Regions from separate parts of the Bradyrhizobium sp. 6(2017) genome, predicted to be linked through region 1. Evidence: riboswitches for the same ligand, from Rfam matches in the RefSeq annotation. Region 1 holds a riboswitch; the other holds the start of a gene.
The links. A riboswitch is a leader RNA that binds a small molecule or an ion and turns the genes downstream of it on or off. The one in region 1 is predicted to bind S-adenosylmethionine.

Region 1 (7,336 bases):
TCGAGATCGCCTCGTCGCCGGGTGCGAGATAGGTGTGCGCCAGCAGATTGAGGATCTCGTCGGAGCCGGCGCCGCAGATGATGCGGTCAGGATCGAGGCCATAGGCGCGGCCGATCGCCTCGCGCAGCACGCGCGAGGTGCCCTCTGGATAGTCCTCGAGATGGTCGGCCGCCTTCTTGTAGGCCGCGATCGCCTTCGGCGACGGCCCGAACGGCGTCTCGTTGGCGGACAGCTTGAACACCTTGCGGCCCGGTTCCGGCACCGGGCTCCTGCCGGGCGTGTAGGGCGCAATATCGAGAATGCCGGGGTTCGGCACGGGGCGGGACATTATCAACTCCGAACAGAGCGTTTTCCAGCGAAGTGGATACCGGTTCGCGTAAAGAAAACGCGTCAAAACAAGAATCTAGACGGGCGGCTAGCTTTTGGCCGACCCGTTAGAGGGCACCGTATAGCGCGTTGCGTGGCTGCCGACGAGGGCCGAAGAGCGGACCGAGGCGCCGGCCTCGATCAGCGCGAACTTGATCTTCTCGAAGCCCTTGTTCTTAAGGTCTTGCCCCGCGACCGAGACCAGCAAGGCCGCGCCGTCGAAGGCGGTGTCGGGGACCGCGACGATCTCGGCGAGCGGGGCCAGGGCGCGTGCGACATCGGCGTTCCAGCCGGAGACGCGCACGCTCCACATCTCGACCTCGGTCACCATGGCGTCGTCGGCGACCCGCGAGATCACGAACACCGGCAGCGCGGCGGGATGGTCGGCGCGTTCCAGGAACGGCAGCCGCGCGATGATCTTCGGCGCGCCATCGGCTTCCAGCGCATTCCACCACGGCGTGCGGCTGGCGATCGCGGAGACCAGCGCGAGGTCGCCCTTCGATTTCGCGACCGCCTCGACCGCGGCCTGCGCGCTGAAATGCGAGACGTAGGGCACCACGAAGCCGAAGTGAAACCGTGCCGAGTCGCGCATCGCGGACTCACCGACCGAAACATCGGCATGCACCGCGAACGGCGCCTGCACATAAGTGAACGTCGAGATGATGACGCGCCAGATGCTCTCGATGGTGTCGAGCGGCAGGATGCCGCGATGGCGCTGCACCAGCTCCCGCATCATGCTGGCCTCGCGCGCCGGGCGGAACGCCGAGCCGACCTCCTGGGTCTTCTTGACCTGGATCAGGCGGTCGATGATGTCGCCGCGCGCCATCAACAGGCGGTGAACCTGCTCGTCGATCGCATCGATCTCCTTGCGCAGCTCCTGCAGCGAGGGCGGCGACGGGGGTGGCTTGGACATGCTCTAAAACCTTGTTGTCCGCCCGGCCCGATGCCGCGTCAGACAGGGTCCCTGATTAGAAAAGACAGCCACCGAAAGCAAAGAGAAACGTCGCAGGCGTGCCTTGCGCATTCGGTTAACCAATCGGCCGGCGATCTGGCTGCCTTGACGGCGGGGCACCCGGGGACTACGTTCCTTGCGTCCCGTGGTCATTTGAGCCGGCCGGCTTGCAGCCACGTTAAACAACTCGCTAAACAGGCCGGGGACCTTATCAGCTCCCGGCCGAACCTTTGTTCAGGCCGGGTTTTTTATTGGCTTGAGGTCCGTCGAGCCCTCCCGCGCGGAGGCAGGGTCGCCTAGATGAGCAATGTGCGTCCGATACCGAGCCCACAAACCCAGAGCGATGATCGCGCCCATGAGGCCGATCATCCGTCGTCATTGCTGGCGAAGTTCGGGATGGACCAGCCGCTGAAGCTCGATTGCGGCGTCGATCTCGCGCCATTCCAGATCGCCTACCAGACCTATGGCGAGCTCAATGCCGACCGCTCGAATGCGATCCTGGTTTGTCACGCGCTGACCGGCGATCAGCACGTCAACAACACCCATCCCGTCACCGGCAAGCCCGGCTGGTGGGACACCATGGTCGGCGCCGGCAAGCCGATCGATCCCGAAAAATACTTCATCATCTGCTGCAACGTTATCGGCGGCTGCATGGGCTCGACCGGGCCGGCGTCGCTGAATCCTGCGACCGGCAAGGTGTGGGGGCTCGATTTCCCGATCATCACGATCCCCGACATGGTGCGCGCGCAGGCGATGCTGATCGATCGGCTCGGCATCACCACGCTGTTCTGCGTGGTCGGCGGCTCGATGGGCGGCATGCAGGTGCTGCAATGGACCGCCGCCTATCCCGACCGCGTGTTCTCGACGCTCGCGATCGCCTGCTCGACGCGCCACTCGGCGCAGAACATCGCGTTCCACGAGCTCGGACGCCAGGCCGTGATGGCCGATCCGGACTGGCGCGGCGGCCGCTATGTCGACGAGGACACCCATCCGCATCGTGGATTGGCTGTTGCGCGGATGGCTGCGCACATCACCTATCTGTCGGACGCCGCGCTGCACCGCAAGTTCGGGCGGCGGATGCAGGACCGCGAGCTGCCGACCTTCTCGTTCGATGCGGATTTCCAGGTCGAGAGCTATCTGCGCTACCAGGGCTCGTCCTTTGTCGAGCGCTTCGATGCCAACTCCTATCTCTATCTGACCCGCGCGATGGACTATTTCGACATCGCCGGCGACCATGACGGCGTGCTGGCGAAAGCGTTCGCCGGCATCAAGACCCGGTTCTGCGTGGTGTCGTTCACCAGCGACTGGCTGTTTCCGACCTCGGAATCGCGCGCGCTGGTGCACGCGCTGAATGCGTCGAGCGCACGGGTGTCGTTCGCCGAGATCGAAACCGATCGCGGCCATGACGCCTTCCTGCTCGACGTGCCCGAATTCCTGGAAATCTCCCGCGCCTTCCTGCAGGCCGCAGGCAAGGCGCGCGGACTGAACGGCGGCGGCCAATCATGAGCATGCAGCAGACATTGCCGTTGCCGGGCGTCGCGCCGGAGCGAACCGGCAGCTATCGCACCGATCATCTGCTGGTCGCCGACATGGTGCGGCCGGGCTCGCGCGTGCTCGATGTCGGCTGCGGCGATGGCGAATTGCTGCAGCTCCTGGAGAGCCGCGGCATCGACGGCCGCGGCATCGAGCTGTCGCGCGAGGGTGTCAATGGCTGCGTCGCCAAGGGGCTCGCGGTGGTGCAGGGCGACGCCGACACCGACCTCGTCAACTATCCCGATGACGCCTTCGACTACGTGATCCTGTCGCAGACGCTGCAGGCGACGCGGCAGCCGAAGGTGGTGCTGGAGAATCTGTTGCGCATCGGCCAGCGCGCCATCGTCTCGTTCCCGAATTTCGGCTTCTGGAAGATGCGGCTGCAGCTCCTGATCGGCGGCCACATGCCGCGCACCGAGAATTTGCCGGCAAGCTGGTACGACACATCCAACATCCATTTCTGCACCATCAAGGATTTCGTGCAGCTCTGCGACGAGATCAACGTCAAGATGGAGCGCGCGGTCGCGCTCGATCTCTACGGCCGCCCGGTGCCGCTCAATCTGCCGTGGTGGGTGTGGAACATGTTCGGCGAGCAGGGCGTGTTCCTGCTCAGCCGCGGCGGGCAAGGGAAATGATCGGTGCGTGGCGCGTCACACCGGCGCCGCCACCAGCGATCTCGGATCGCGCACCGGCCAGCGGCCGGCCTCGACCAGCGCGATGAACCGCTCCACCATCTCGTTGAACAGCGCCGGTTCCTCGAGGTTGAGCACGTGACCCGACTTCGGGAAGAACGACAGGCCGGCGGCCGGCAGATGCTGCTTCAGGAACATGCTGGGCGCGATGCAATTGTCGTCCTCGTCGCCGCACAGGATCAGCGCCGGCGTGGCTGCGCCCTTGATGGCCTCGGTCATGGTGTAGATCGAAGGCCTGCCACCCTGGAAGCTGCGCATCGTGTTGGCCGAGCCCTTGGCATCATGGCGGGCGAGCGCGGCATAGAAATCGGCGTGGCCGCGCGGATCCTTGACCAGGAACGGAATCCGGCTCGGCGCCTCGCGCGTCACCTTGGCGACCTCAACCGAGCCGATGGTCTCATATTGCTCGGCATTGGCGCGGCACTGCGCGCGGAAGGCTTCGAGATTCTCGAGGCTCGAGCCGGAGCCGACCGCGGCGAGCGTCATCGACAGCGCGCGCTCGGGCGCGTTGAGCGCGACCTGCAGCGACGAATAGGAGCCCATCGAGAGACCTATGAAATGGGCCTTCGCGATGTCGAGGTGGTCCAGCACCGCAAGCGCGTCGGTGTAGAAATGTTTGTAGGTGTAGACCTCGGCATTCGGCGGCACGTCCGACGGCGTGTAGCCGCGCGCGGAATAGGCGATGCAGCGGTGCCCGCGCGAGAAGTAGCGCATCTGCGGTTCCCAATTGGTGTGGTCCGCGGCGAACTCGTGCAGGAAGATGATCGAGGTTCCGTGGCCGGCCTCTTCGAAATGCAGGCGGACGTTATCTTTCGTGACGGCGTGGGGCATTGAAATTCTCCTCTCGTTGGCCGACCTCAGATTTGCAATTAATTTTCGCGGCCGCAATGCGGCAGCTCCGATTATTTTTGGTCATGGAGTTTGCGCGGAATGACCCGGAAATCGTTTCCGCGGCGCCGCATGAAATCTTCCTCTCGCCACATCCCGAATTTCAAAACCACCGCCGCGTTCCCAAGGGAACGCGATGGGGAATTGGGGGGTGTTACAGAGGATCTCGAGAAGTATGGTTCAGTTGCTTGCGTATCGTCGGTCGCTTCGTGTTTTGGCGCTGGCTCTGTGTTCGCTCACGCTCGCCGTGATCGCCGCCGCTCCGGCGTCCGCCCGTCCGCATCATTCGCGTCACGCGCATTCGGCCCATGCCGGCCATCACGCGCGACACCACGCCCGTCATCGCTATCGCCACACCGCGCGGCTGTCGCGCGCCAAGCGCCGCGCACTGACGCAGGCCGGCGGCTTCGCCGAGGCCAATGCGTCCGTGTTGCCGGGCGGCGCTGAAGCCGTGCCCAACACCGGTGGTGTGAGTGCTGAGAGCGGCTTCGGCTCGTCCGGCATCGTCGCCGAGGCGCGCCGCTATCTCGGCGGCAATCCGACCGATCGCCGCAGCCTGTGGTGCGCGCGCTTCATGAACATGGTGCTGCAGCACACTGGCCATCGCGGCACCGGCTCCGACATGGCGAGTTCATTCGCCAAATACGGTGAGCGCGTTTCGGGGCCGCAAGTCGGCGCCATCGCCGTGATGAGTCGCCGTGGCGGCGGTCACGTCGGCATCATCACCGGCGTCGATGCTAAGGGCAATCCGATCATGATCTCGGGCAACAGCGGCCATCGTGTCCGCGAGGCGCCGGTCTCGCGCGGCCGGATCTACGCTTATGTGATGCCGACCAACTGATCCGTCGAAAGCCGGGTACGGCGCATGCGCGCCTTGGCCGGCTTACGATGCTACAGGCTGTTCGGCGGCAATCGTGTCGCCGACGGCCGCATCACCGTCAGCGATGATCTCGGCGTAGATGCCGCATTCATTGTTGCCGAAGCGCTGCATCAGCGTGTTCGGGACCGAGAGGTCGCGCACGCCGGTCTCGGGATCGACATTGACTGCGGCGCAGCGGGTGATGCGCTTCACCACCTTGGCCCGCGCGCTGCCGATCGCAATCGTCTGGTCCAGCAGGCTGGCTTCATGCCAGGCCGGCCAGCCCTCGACATAGAGGTTGGCGCGGAAGCGCAGCGGATGGACCGGCGCCTGCGCCATGTCCTCGATCGCCCGCAGGCTCGCCAGATTGATGATCGAGACCACCTTGCGCGGGACATCGGAAAAACTGTGCCCGGGGCTCACCAGCACCTTGGGCGGTCCCTTGATCTGGCCGGCATGACGATCGGCGAAATAGCGCTCGATCGCCGCGCGCCCTGCTTCGGTCTCGAGATCGCCCTGGGCCAGCATCGCGCCATCGCGGCGCAGCGTCAGTACATGGCTGTCATCGTCGAAATGGGTGCGCAGCGGCGCCAGCCATTCGTCCCGCTGCAGCATCAGGAAATGCGGCTTCGGCAACCATTTCGGCGCCGACGGATCGAAACCGCTCGGGCCGTTCTCGATCGCGTAGCGGCGATCCGAGCGCAGCGTCTCGCCGGTCTTGAGCTCAGTGCGGGGCAGGGGCTCGGGCGTGAGTCCCTTGACCGGGTAACGATAGATGCCGGTGATCCTGGCGGAGGAAGCGAGCGTATTGTCCATCCGCCCGCTCTAGCCTGTTTGGCGGGCGAGGAGAACCGCCGCCAGCAGTAAGGCAGCTAGTCAGGTCGCGCCGCGCCCGCCTCATCCAGCACGCGTTGCATGAACACCAGATCGAGCCAGCGGCCGAACTTGCGTCCGACCTCCGGCATCCGGGCAACCTCGACGAAGCCGGCCTGCGCATGCAGCCGCAGCGAGGCCCGGTTGCCGCCGTCGATCCCGGCGATCATGACGTGCTTGCCGAGCGCGCTGGCTGCGGCGACGAGCTCGTCGATGATGACGCGGCCAAGGCCGCGGCCGCGATGATCGGCGTGGATATAGACGCTGTGTTCGACGCTGTAGCGATAGCCGGGAAAGGCCCGGAAATCGCCGAACGTGCCGTAGCCGAGCACCGTCGTCCCCTCGACGGCCACCAGCACCGGATAACCCAACTCCTGCCGCGCCTTCATCCAGGCCAGCCGCTCGGCGTCAGAGTCCTGCTTTTCGGTCCAGATCGCGCTCGAATTGGCGACCGCCTCGTTGAAGATCGCGGTGATCGCAGAAATGTCCTGCTCGGTGGCGGGGCGGATGATCATTGACAGTTCCTCGACGGGCCTCTTGAACAACTCCGGTTGTCTACTATATAAGACGGTATGTCAATTATAGAGGACAAGGCCGATGATGCTCTCGGGCGGCGGGTTCGCGCCGAACGGGAGGGCCGCGGCTGGTCGCTGGCGGAACTCGCCGGGCGGGCAGGCGTGTCCAAGGCCATGCTGAGCAAGATCGAGCGGGCGGAGGCGAGCCCCACGGCGGCGACGCTGTCGCGGATTGCCACGGCCTATGGCCTGACCATGGCCGCGCTGTTCGAGGTTGCGTCAGACGGTTCCCGTCTGCAGCGGGCCAAGGATCAGCCGGTGTGGCGCGATCCGAAGGCGGCCTATCTGCGGCGGCAGGTGTTCCTGCATCCGGCCAATCCGCTGGAACTGGTGGAGATCGAGCTGCCGGCCCGGCAGGAAGCCGGCTTCCCCGCCAGCGCCTATCACCTGGTGCGCCAGGTGGTCTGGGTGATCGGCGGCCGCCTCACCCTGATGGAAGGGGCGGTCCGCCACGAGCTCGCTGCGGGTGACCGTGTCGAGCTCGGCCCGCCGTCGGACATCGTCTTCCGTAACGAAACTGCTCAGCCCTGCCGCTACCTTGTCGCCATCGTGCGGCGCTGAGCTCCATCGGGTGAAATCGCAAGCTGTGGCTCTTCCG
Region 2 (7,336 bases), 1.9 Mb from region 1:
TGCGGGGGACCCAGTACGCCGCGGCAGTCATGGCAGACAACGACTGCCGGCGATTACTGGATCCCCGCATTCGCGGGGGTGACGAGTGGAGATCAGGGCGGACGCCCGCGTGATTTTGGAGAGATGGTAACATGGATTTTGATCTGTCCGAGGAGCAACGGCTTCTCAAGGAAAGCGTCGACGGGCTCCTCAGCGATGCCTACGACTTCGATGCGCGCAAGAAGTACATGAAGGAGAAGGGCGGCTGGAGCAAAGCCCTATGGGGCAAGCTCGCTGAGCAGGGTCTGCTCGGTCTGCCGTTCGCGGAGACCGACGGCGGCTTCGGCGCCGGCGCGGTCGAGACCATGATCGTGATGGAAGCGCTCGGCAAGGCGCTGGTGGTCGAGCCCTATCTCGCCACCGTTGTGGTCGCCGGCGGCTTCCTGCGCCATGGCGGCTCGGCCGAGCAGAAGGCCAAGTACATTCCCGGCATCATCGACGGCAGCAAGACCTTCGGCTTTGCGCAGCTCGAGAAGAACTCGCGTTACGACCTCTTTGACGTCGTGACCACCGCCAAGAAAAAGGGCGACGGCTGGGTGATCGACGGCGAGAAGTTCGTCGTGCTGAACGGCGAGAACGCCGACACGCTGATCGTGACTGCACGCACCAAGGGTGCGCAGCGCGACAAGACCGGCATCGGCGTGTTCCTGGTTCCGGCGGACGCCAAGGGCGTCACCCGGAAGGGCTATCCCACCCAGGACGGCCTGCACGCGGCCGACATCACCTTCACCAATGTCGAGGTCGGTGCGGATGCTGTGATCGGCGATCCCGAGAACGGCCTGCCCCTGATCGAGCGCGTGGCGGACGAAGCCCGCATTGCGCTGTGCGCGGAAGCCGTCGGTGCGATGGATGAGTCGCTGAAGGAGACCGTCGAGTACATCAAGACCCGCAAGCAGTTCGGCGTTGCGATCGGCTCGTTCCAGAGCCTGCAGCACCGCGCCGCCGACATGTTCGTGGCGCTGGAGCAGGCCCGCAGCATGTCGATGTTCGCGACCATGGCGTCTGATTTCGACGATGCCAAGGAGCGTTCGTCCGCGGTCGCGGCCGCCAAGGTGCAGGTCGGCAAATCCTTGAAGTTCGTCGGCCAGCAGTCGATCCAGCTCCATGGCGGCATCGGCATGACCATGGAGGCCAAGATCGGTCACTACTTCAAGCGGCTGACCATGATCGAGAACACGCTCGGTGACACCGACTACCACCTCCGTCGCGTCAGCGAGGGCGGCGGGCTGCTGGGTTGAGATGTCGTTGCCGGGCTTGACCCGGCAACCCATCGCTCTTGAAAAGATGGATGCGCGGGTCAAGCCCGCGCATGACGGGTTTTGTAGACGTCAGGGAAACAACAATGAAAAACACCCCGTTCGATCTCACCGGCCAGGTCGCCGTCGTCACCGGCTCGAGCCGCGGCATCGGCCGCTCCTCGGCTGAACTGCTGGCAAAGCTCGGCGCCAGGGTCGTGATCTCCTCGCGCAAGGCGGATGCCTGCGAGGAAGTCGCCGACGGCATCAAGAAGGCGGGTGGTGACGCGCTCGTGATCCCCTGCAACATCGCGCGCCGCGCGGAGGTCGAGGGGCTGATCTCAGGCACGCTGAAGCACTACGGCAAGATCGACATCCTGGTCTGCAACGCCGCGGTGAATCCCTATTACGGCCCGCTGCTCGACATCACGGACGAGGCCTTCGACAAGATCATGGGCTCCAACGTCAAGAGCAACATCTGGCTTTCCGCGCTGGCGATCCCGCAGATGGCCGAACGGGGCAAGGGCTCGGTCGTGATCATCTCCTCGATCGGCGGCCTGCGCGGCTCGACCGTGATCGGCGCCTACGGCATCTCCAAGGCGGCGGATTTCGCGCTGTGCCGCAGCCTCGCCGGCGAGTGGGGCCCGAAAGGCGTGCGGGTCAATTGCGTGGCGCCGGGCCTGGTGAAGACCGATTTCGCACGCGCGCTGTGGGAGGACCCGGACAATCTGAAGCGCCGCACTGCGTCGACGCCGCTCCGCCGCATCGGCGAGCCCGACGAGATCGCCGGCGCAGTGGCTTACCTTGCCTCCGACGCGTCGACCTTCATGACCGGCCAGACCATTGTGGTCGACGGCGGCGTGACGACGGCGGCGACGTAAGCGGCTTGCTCTCTACAAGATAGAGCTCAAACGTCACACAATCTCGTCATGCCCGGCCTCGTGCCGGGCATCCACGTCTTTGGCGGTTGTTTTGAGCAAGACGTGGATGGCCGGGACAGGCCCGGCCATGACGAGGCTATCGCGCCAGCCTCAAACCTGCTCCAGCGCCCGCACAAAATCTTCGATCAGGTCGTCGGGGTGTTCAAGCCCGGCCGAGAAGCGAATAAAACCTTCGCTGATGCCGAGTTCGGCGCGGGCCTCCGGCGCCAGGCGCTGATGCGTCGTGGTCGCGGGATGCGTCACCAGGCTCTTGGCGTCGCCGAGATTGTTGGAGATGCGCGAGATCTTCAGCGCATTGAGGCAGCGGAAAGCACCGGCCTTGCCGTCCTTCACCTCGAAGCCGACCAGCGTCGAACCGGCGCCCATCTGCTTCTTCACCGTCTCGGCCTGCGGATGATCGGCGCGGCCGGGATAGACCAGCCGCGTGACCTTGGGATGCTGCGCCAGCGCCTCGGCGATCTTCGCCGCGTTTTCGGTCTGGGCGCGGACCCGGACGGCAAGCGTCTCGAGGCCCTTCAGCAGCACCCAGGCGTTGAACGGCGACAGCGACGGGCCGGTCTGGCGCATGAAGTTATGGATGTGCTCGGCGATGAAGGCCTCCGACGACAGGATGATGCCGCCGAGGCAGCGGCCCTGACCGTCGATATGCTTGGTCGCGGAATAGACCACGACGTCGGCGCCGAGCGACAGCGGGTTCTGCCAGATCGGCGTCGCGAACACATTGTCGACGATCAGCCGCGCGCCGCCGCTATGCGCGATCTCAGCGATTGCCGCGATATCGAGCACGTCGAGCGTCGGATTGGTCGGGCTCTCCAGGAAGAAGGTTTTCGTGTTCGGCCGCAACGCGCGCTGCCACTGGTCGAGATCGAGGCCGTCAACCAGCGTCGTCTCGATGCCGTAGCGCGGTAACAAATCCTGCACGACATAGAGGCACGAGCCGAACAGCGCCTTCGACGCCACCACGTGATCGCCGGCCTTCAGCGGCGCGAGGATCGCGGTGGTCACCGCGGCCATCCCGGTAGCGGTCGAGCGCGCGGCTTCCGCGCCCTCGAGCTCGATCATGCGGCGCTCGAACATCGCAATGGTCGGATTGGAGTAGCGCGAATAGATGAAGCCGGGGTCCTGGCCCTTGAAACGCGCCTCGCATTGCTCGGCGCTGTCGTAGACGTAGCCCTGGGTGAGAAACAGCCCTTCCGACGTCTCGCCGAATTGCGAACGCAGCGTGCCGCCATGGACGAGGCGGGTTTCGGGACGGAAGCGGGCGGTAGCTTTGGATTCAGACATGTGACCTCCGAGGTGGCCATTCCCTTGGAAATGGCCACAAAAAAACCGGCCTGGAGAAACCTCCACAAGCCGGGATCACACTGTCCCCGGCCTGTTTAGCGACTTATTTAACGTGGCTGCAAGCCGGCCGGCTCAAATCACCACGGGATAAGTGCAGCTGATATTCCCTCGCGCCCTTTCCGTCAAGACGGTCATCGGATAACCCGTAAAAGCCCATATATTGGGGCTTGATGGCCGCTCAGAGGTTGATTTTGGGCCATCCCGAGGGACCGCGCCGTGTCGTTCACGCTGGAAGAAGAATCCAACGGAATTCTGCCCGACCGCATGATCGCGGAGATGGCGGAGGCCGGCCTCATTCTGCCCGCCTACGACTTTGTCGAGAGCCAGATCCAGCCGGCGAGCCTCGATCTCCGCCTCGGCGACATCGCCTTTCGGGTGCGGGCAAGCTTCCTGCCGGGGCCCGACGCCACCGTCGCCGAGCGGATCGACCAGCTGAAGCTGCACGAAATCGATCTCTCCGACGGCGCAGTGCTGGAGACCAACTGCGTCTACATCGTCCCGCTGCTGGAGAGCCTGGCGCTGCCGCCGGAGATCGTGGCCGCGGCCAACCCGAAGAGCTCGACTGGACGGCTCGACGTCTTCACCCGCGTGATCGCCGACGGCACCCGCCGCTTCGACATGATCGGTGCCGGCTATCACGGCCCGCTCTATGCCGAGATCAGCCCGAAGACGTTTCCGGTGCTGCTGCGCGAGGGCTCGCGGCTCAGCCAAGTCCGCTTCCGGATCGGCGAGGCGACCTTGACGGCCGACGAGCTCGACGCGCTGCACGCCGCTGAGCGGCTGGTCGACGCCGACAATGCCGATCTCACCCACGGCGTTGCACTCTCGGTCGATCTCTCCGGCGAGAGCTCGGGCGGCTTCGTCGGCTATCGCGCCAAGCGCCACACCGGCGTCGTCGATATCGATCGCCGCGGCGGCTACTCGGTCGACGAGTTCTGGGAGCCGATCAAGGCGCGGCCCGACGGCAGCCTCATCCTCGATCCCGGCGAGTTCTACATCCTGGCTTCGAAAGAGGCCGTGCAGGTGCCGCCGGACTACGCCGCGGAGATGGTGCCGTTCGATCCCTTGGTCGGCGAATTCCGTGTCCACTATGCCGGCTTCTTCGATCCCGGCTTCGGCTATGCCGGCGCCGGCGGCAAGGGCGCGCGCGCCGTGCTCGAAGTGCGCTCGCGCGAGGTGCCGTTCATTCTCGAGCATGGCCAGATCGTCGGCCGCCTCGTCTATGAGCGCATGCTCGAGCGCCCCGATGCGCTCTACGGCCAGCGTATCGGCTCGAACTACCAGGCGCAGGGCCTGAAGCTCTCAAAGCATTTTCGCGTGTAATTCCGTAGCCCGGATATCGGGTCGCGAAGCAAGACCATCTTGCAATCATTCTTCGCTGTCATTCCCCGCGAAAGCGGGGAATCCAGTACGCCGTGGCCCTTCGATCGACAACGACCGTCTCTGGAATACTGGATCGCCCGATCAAGTCGGGCGATGACACCGCGCTTGGGTTTGGTTGCGTCGTCATGCTGACGATGACACACTCCACCAAAACAAGAGATCGGGAGTGAACATGAGCGCCGCAACAGATTCAGCGCAGCAGGAAGCGCAATGGCGGAGATGGCGCAGCGTCGCCGATCTCTATCATGCCTTCTTCACCGGTCTCATCCTCACCGTCGTCACACGGCGCGGCACGGCTGATGCCGCCGAATTCGTCTTCCGCGTGTTTCGCCGCCAGCAGCAGGAGCGCTTCCTGCCCGGCTTGAAGAAGCTCGGCCTCGACGGCCTGCCGCCCGCGGTCGCGGCCGCGCAATATCACTATCTCTCGAACTGGATCGGCGGCGTGCATGTCGAATACATGTACGAAAGTGATCGCAAGGCCTGGATCCGCTATCCGCCGCCGCGCTGGATCTGGAAGGGAACGGCGATCTGCGGCGTGCCCGGCGAGGTCTCGCGCGCGATGCTGCGCGGCTGGCACGCCAACAACGGCGCGGCCCTCGGCGATCTCAGGCTCGGCTTCGTCTGCACCAAGCAGAGCGTCGACGGCCAAGACGGGCTCGAGGGCTACTATTGCGAATACGATCATCCGCTCGAGCTCGACCAGCGCCTCATCTTCGCGCGTCATCTCGAGGCGCCGTTGTTCGATTCCAGAACCGCGCCGGCGCTGCCGGTCGACAGCTGGCCGAAACCACGGCTGGAAAAGGCCTATCGCAACTACGCGATGGAATATGTGAAGACAGCCGCGCCCGTCATGGTGCAGGCGTTCGGCCCGGAGGATGCGAGCTATCTGCTGCACCTCACCGGCAGACTGATTGGCATGCAGTATTATGACGAGGTCGCGCAGGCGCTCGGCGCCAGCCGCGGTGGCGCCAGCGAGTTTGTCAGCTTCCTGCGCATTCTGTTCGAGTCGCAGGACGATCTGGCCGAGATCAGCGAGTCCGAGGGGCAATTCGAAATCCATCAGCAGGGTTGGAAGCTGATGGCCGAAGTAGCCGATGATCACCCGGCCTGCGCCAGCGTCCTGACAGGCCTGTTCGAGGGGCTGGCTGCCGGGTGCGGGCGGCATATTCCGGTGCATTTGAAGCCGAATGGCGCCGCGGGCGCGCCGTTGGTTTGGTCGATCGGCTAGGGGCAAGGTTCGCCTGCAATCGCGCAGGCCCCCCTTGCGTCCCGCGCACGTGGAATCCGCTGTTGCCATGGTAGGGAAACACCATGGCGCGGCTCCCCAGATCGCGCGCGGGAGTGGAAATGTCCGACCTCGGCCTCGCCGAAATACCTGTCGACGAACATGAGCGGCCGCTACCGCCGCCGGTGACCAGGCCGGCGCGCAACGCGCTGCTCGATGGGCCGATCCTGAAGACGTTGTTGTGGCTCGCCTGGCCGAACGTGATCGCGCTCTCCGCCGGCACCTGCGTCGTGATCGCTGAAACCTCCTATATCGGCCGGCTCGGCGTCGAGTCGCTCGCGGCGATGGCGCTGCTGTTTCCCTGCGTCATCCTGACCATGACGATGTCCGGCGGTGCGATGGGCGGCGGCGTCGCATCCGCGATCGCACGCGCGCTCGGCGCCGGCGAGATCGAGCGCGCCTCGACGCTGGCCATGCATGCGCTGCTGATCGGCCTGACCTTTGGCCTGACCTTCATGCTCGGCATGCTGATCTTCGGTCCGCGCCTGCTCGAACTGCTCGGCGGCCGCGGCAATGTGCTGGCGCAGGCGATCGCCTATTCGCAGATTTTCTTCGGCGGCGCGATCCTGCCCTGGCTGATGAACACGATGGCCGGCATCCTGCGCGGCACCGGCAACATGAAGCTGCCGTCGACCATGATCCTGTCGTCGGCGGTGTGGCAGATCATTCTGGGCGGCACGCTCGGCCTCGGCCTCGGGCCGGTGCCGCAATTCGGCATGCGCGGCGTCGCCGCGGGCTCGCTGATCGCCTATTCGATCAGCATCAGCGTGATGGGCTGGTATCTGTTTTCGGGCCGCGCCCGGGTGAGGCCGAAGCTCAAGGGGTTGCGCGTGCAATGGGCGATGTTCATCGACATCCTCAGGGTCGGCGCCGTCTCCTGCTTCTCGCCGCTGCAGTCGGTTTTGACGATCTCGATCTTCACCCACATGCTGGCGCAATTCGGCACCGCCGTGCTCGCCGGCTACGGCATCGGCGCGCGGCTCGAATTCATGCTGACCTCGGTCGCGTTCGCGGTCGGTATCGCCTCGGTGCCGATGATCGGCATGGCCGTCGGCGCCGAGCGCGTCGCGCGTGCGCGGCGCATCGCCTGGACCGCGGGCACGCTGTCG

Region 2: linked by a shared signal. The riboswitch ahead of G6P99_RS44870 (O-succinylhomoserine sulfhydrylase) and the one ahead of metX (homoserine O-acetyltransferase MetX) in region 1 are both predicted to bind S-adenosylmethionine.

The regions. Positions count from the first base shown of each region.
Region 1 covers NZ_CP049289.2:1,343,703-1,351,038, forward strand. The annotation lists gene hisC (histidinol-phosphate transaminase) at 1-328, opposite strand, end outside; gene G6P99_RS06285 (chorismate mutase) at 416-1,279, opposite strand; SAM riboswitch at 1,454-1,533, shown strand; gene metX (homoserine O-acetyltransferase MetX) at 1,619-2,824, shown strand; gene metW (methionine biosynthesis protein MetW) at 2,821-3,486, shown strand; gene G6P99_RS06300 (alpha/beta fold hydrolase) at 3,502-4,374, opposite strand; gene G6P99_RS06305 (TIGR02594 family protein) at 4,607-5,272, shown strand; gene G6P99_RS06310 (MOSC domain-containing protein) at 5,315-6,106, opposite strand; gene G6P99_RS06315 (GNAT family N-acetyltransferase) at 6,163-6,678, opposite strand; gene G6P99_RS06320 (helix-turn-helix domain-containing protein) at 6,736-7,299, shown strand.
Region 2 covers NZ_CP049289.2:9,432,962-9,440,297, reverse strand. The annotation lists gene pimD (pimeloyl-CoA dehydrogenase small subunit) at 132-1,277, shown strand; gene G6P99_RS44875 (SDR family NAD(P)-dependent oxidoreductase) at 1,382-2,155, shown strand; gene G6P99_RS44870 (O-succinylhomoserine sulfhydrylase) at 2,306-3,499, opposite strand; SAM riboswitch at 3,574-3,653, opposite strand; gene G6P99_RS44865 (2'-deoxycytidine 5'-triphosphate deaminase) at 3,824-4,882, shown strand; gene G6P99_RS44860 (hypothetical protein) at 5,115-6,170, shown strand; gene G6P99_RS44855 (MATE family efflux transporter) at 6,290-7,336, shown strand, end outside.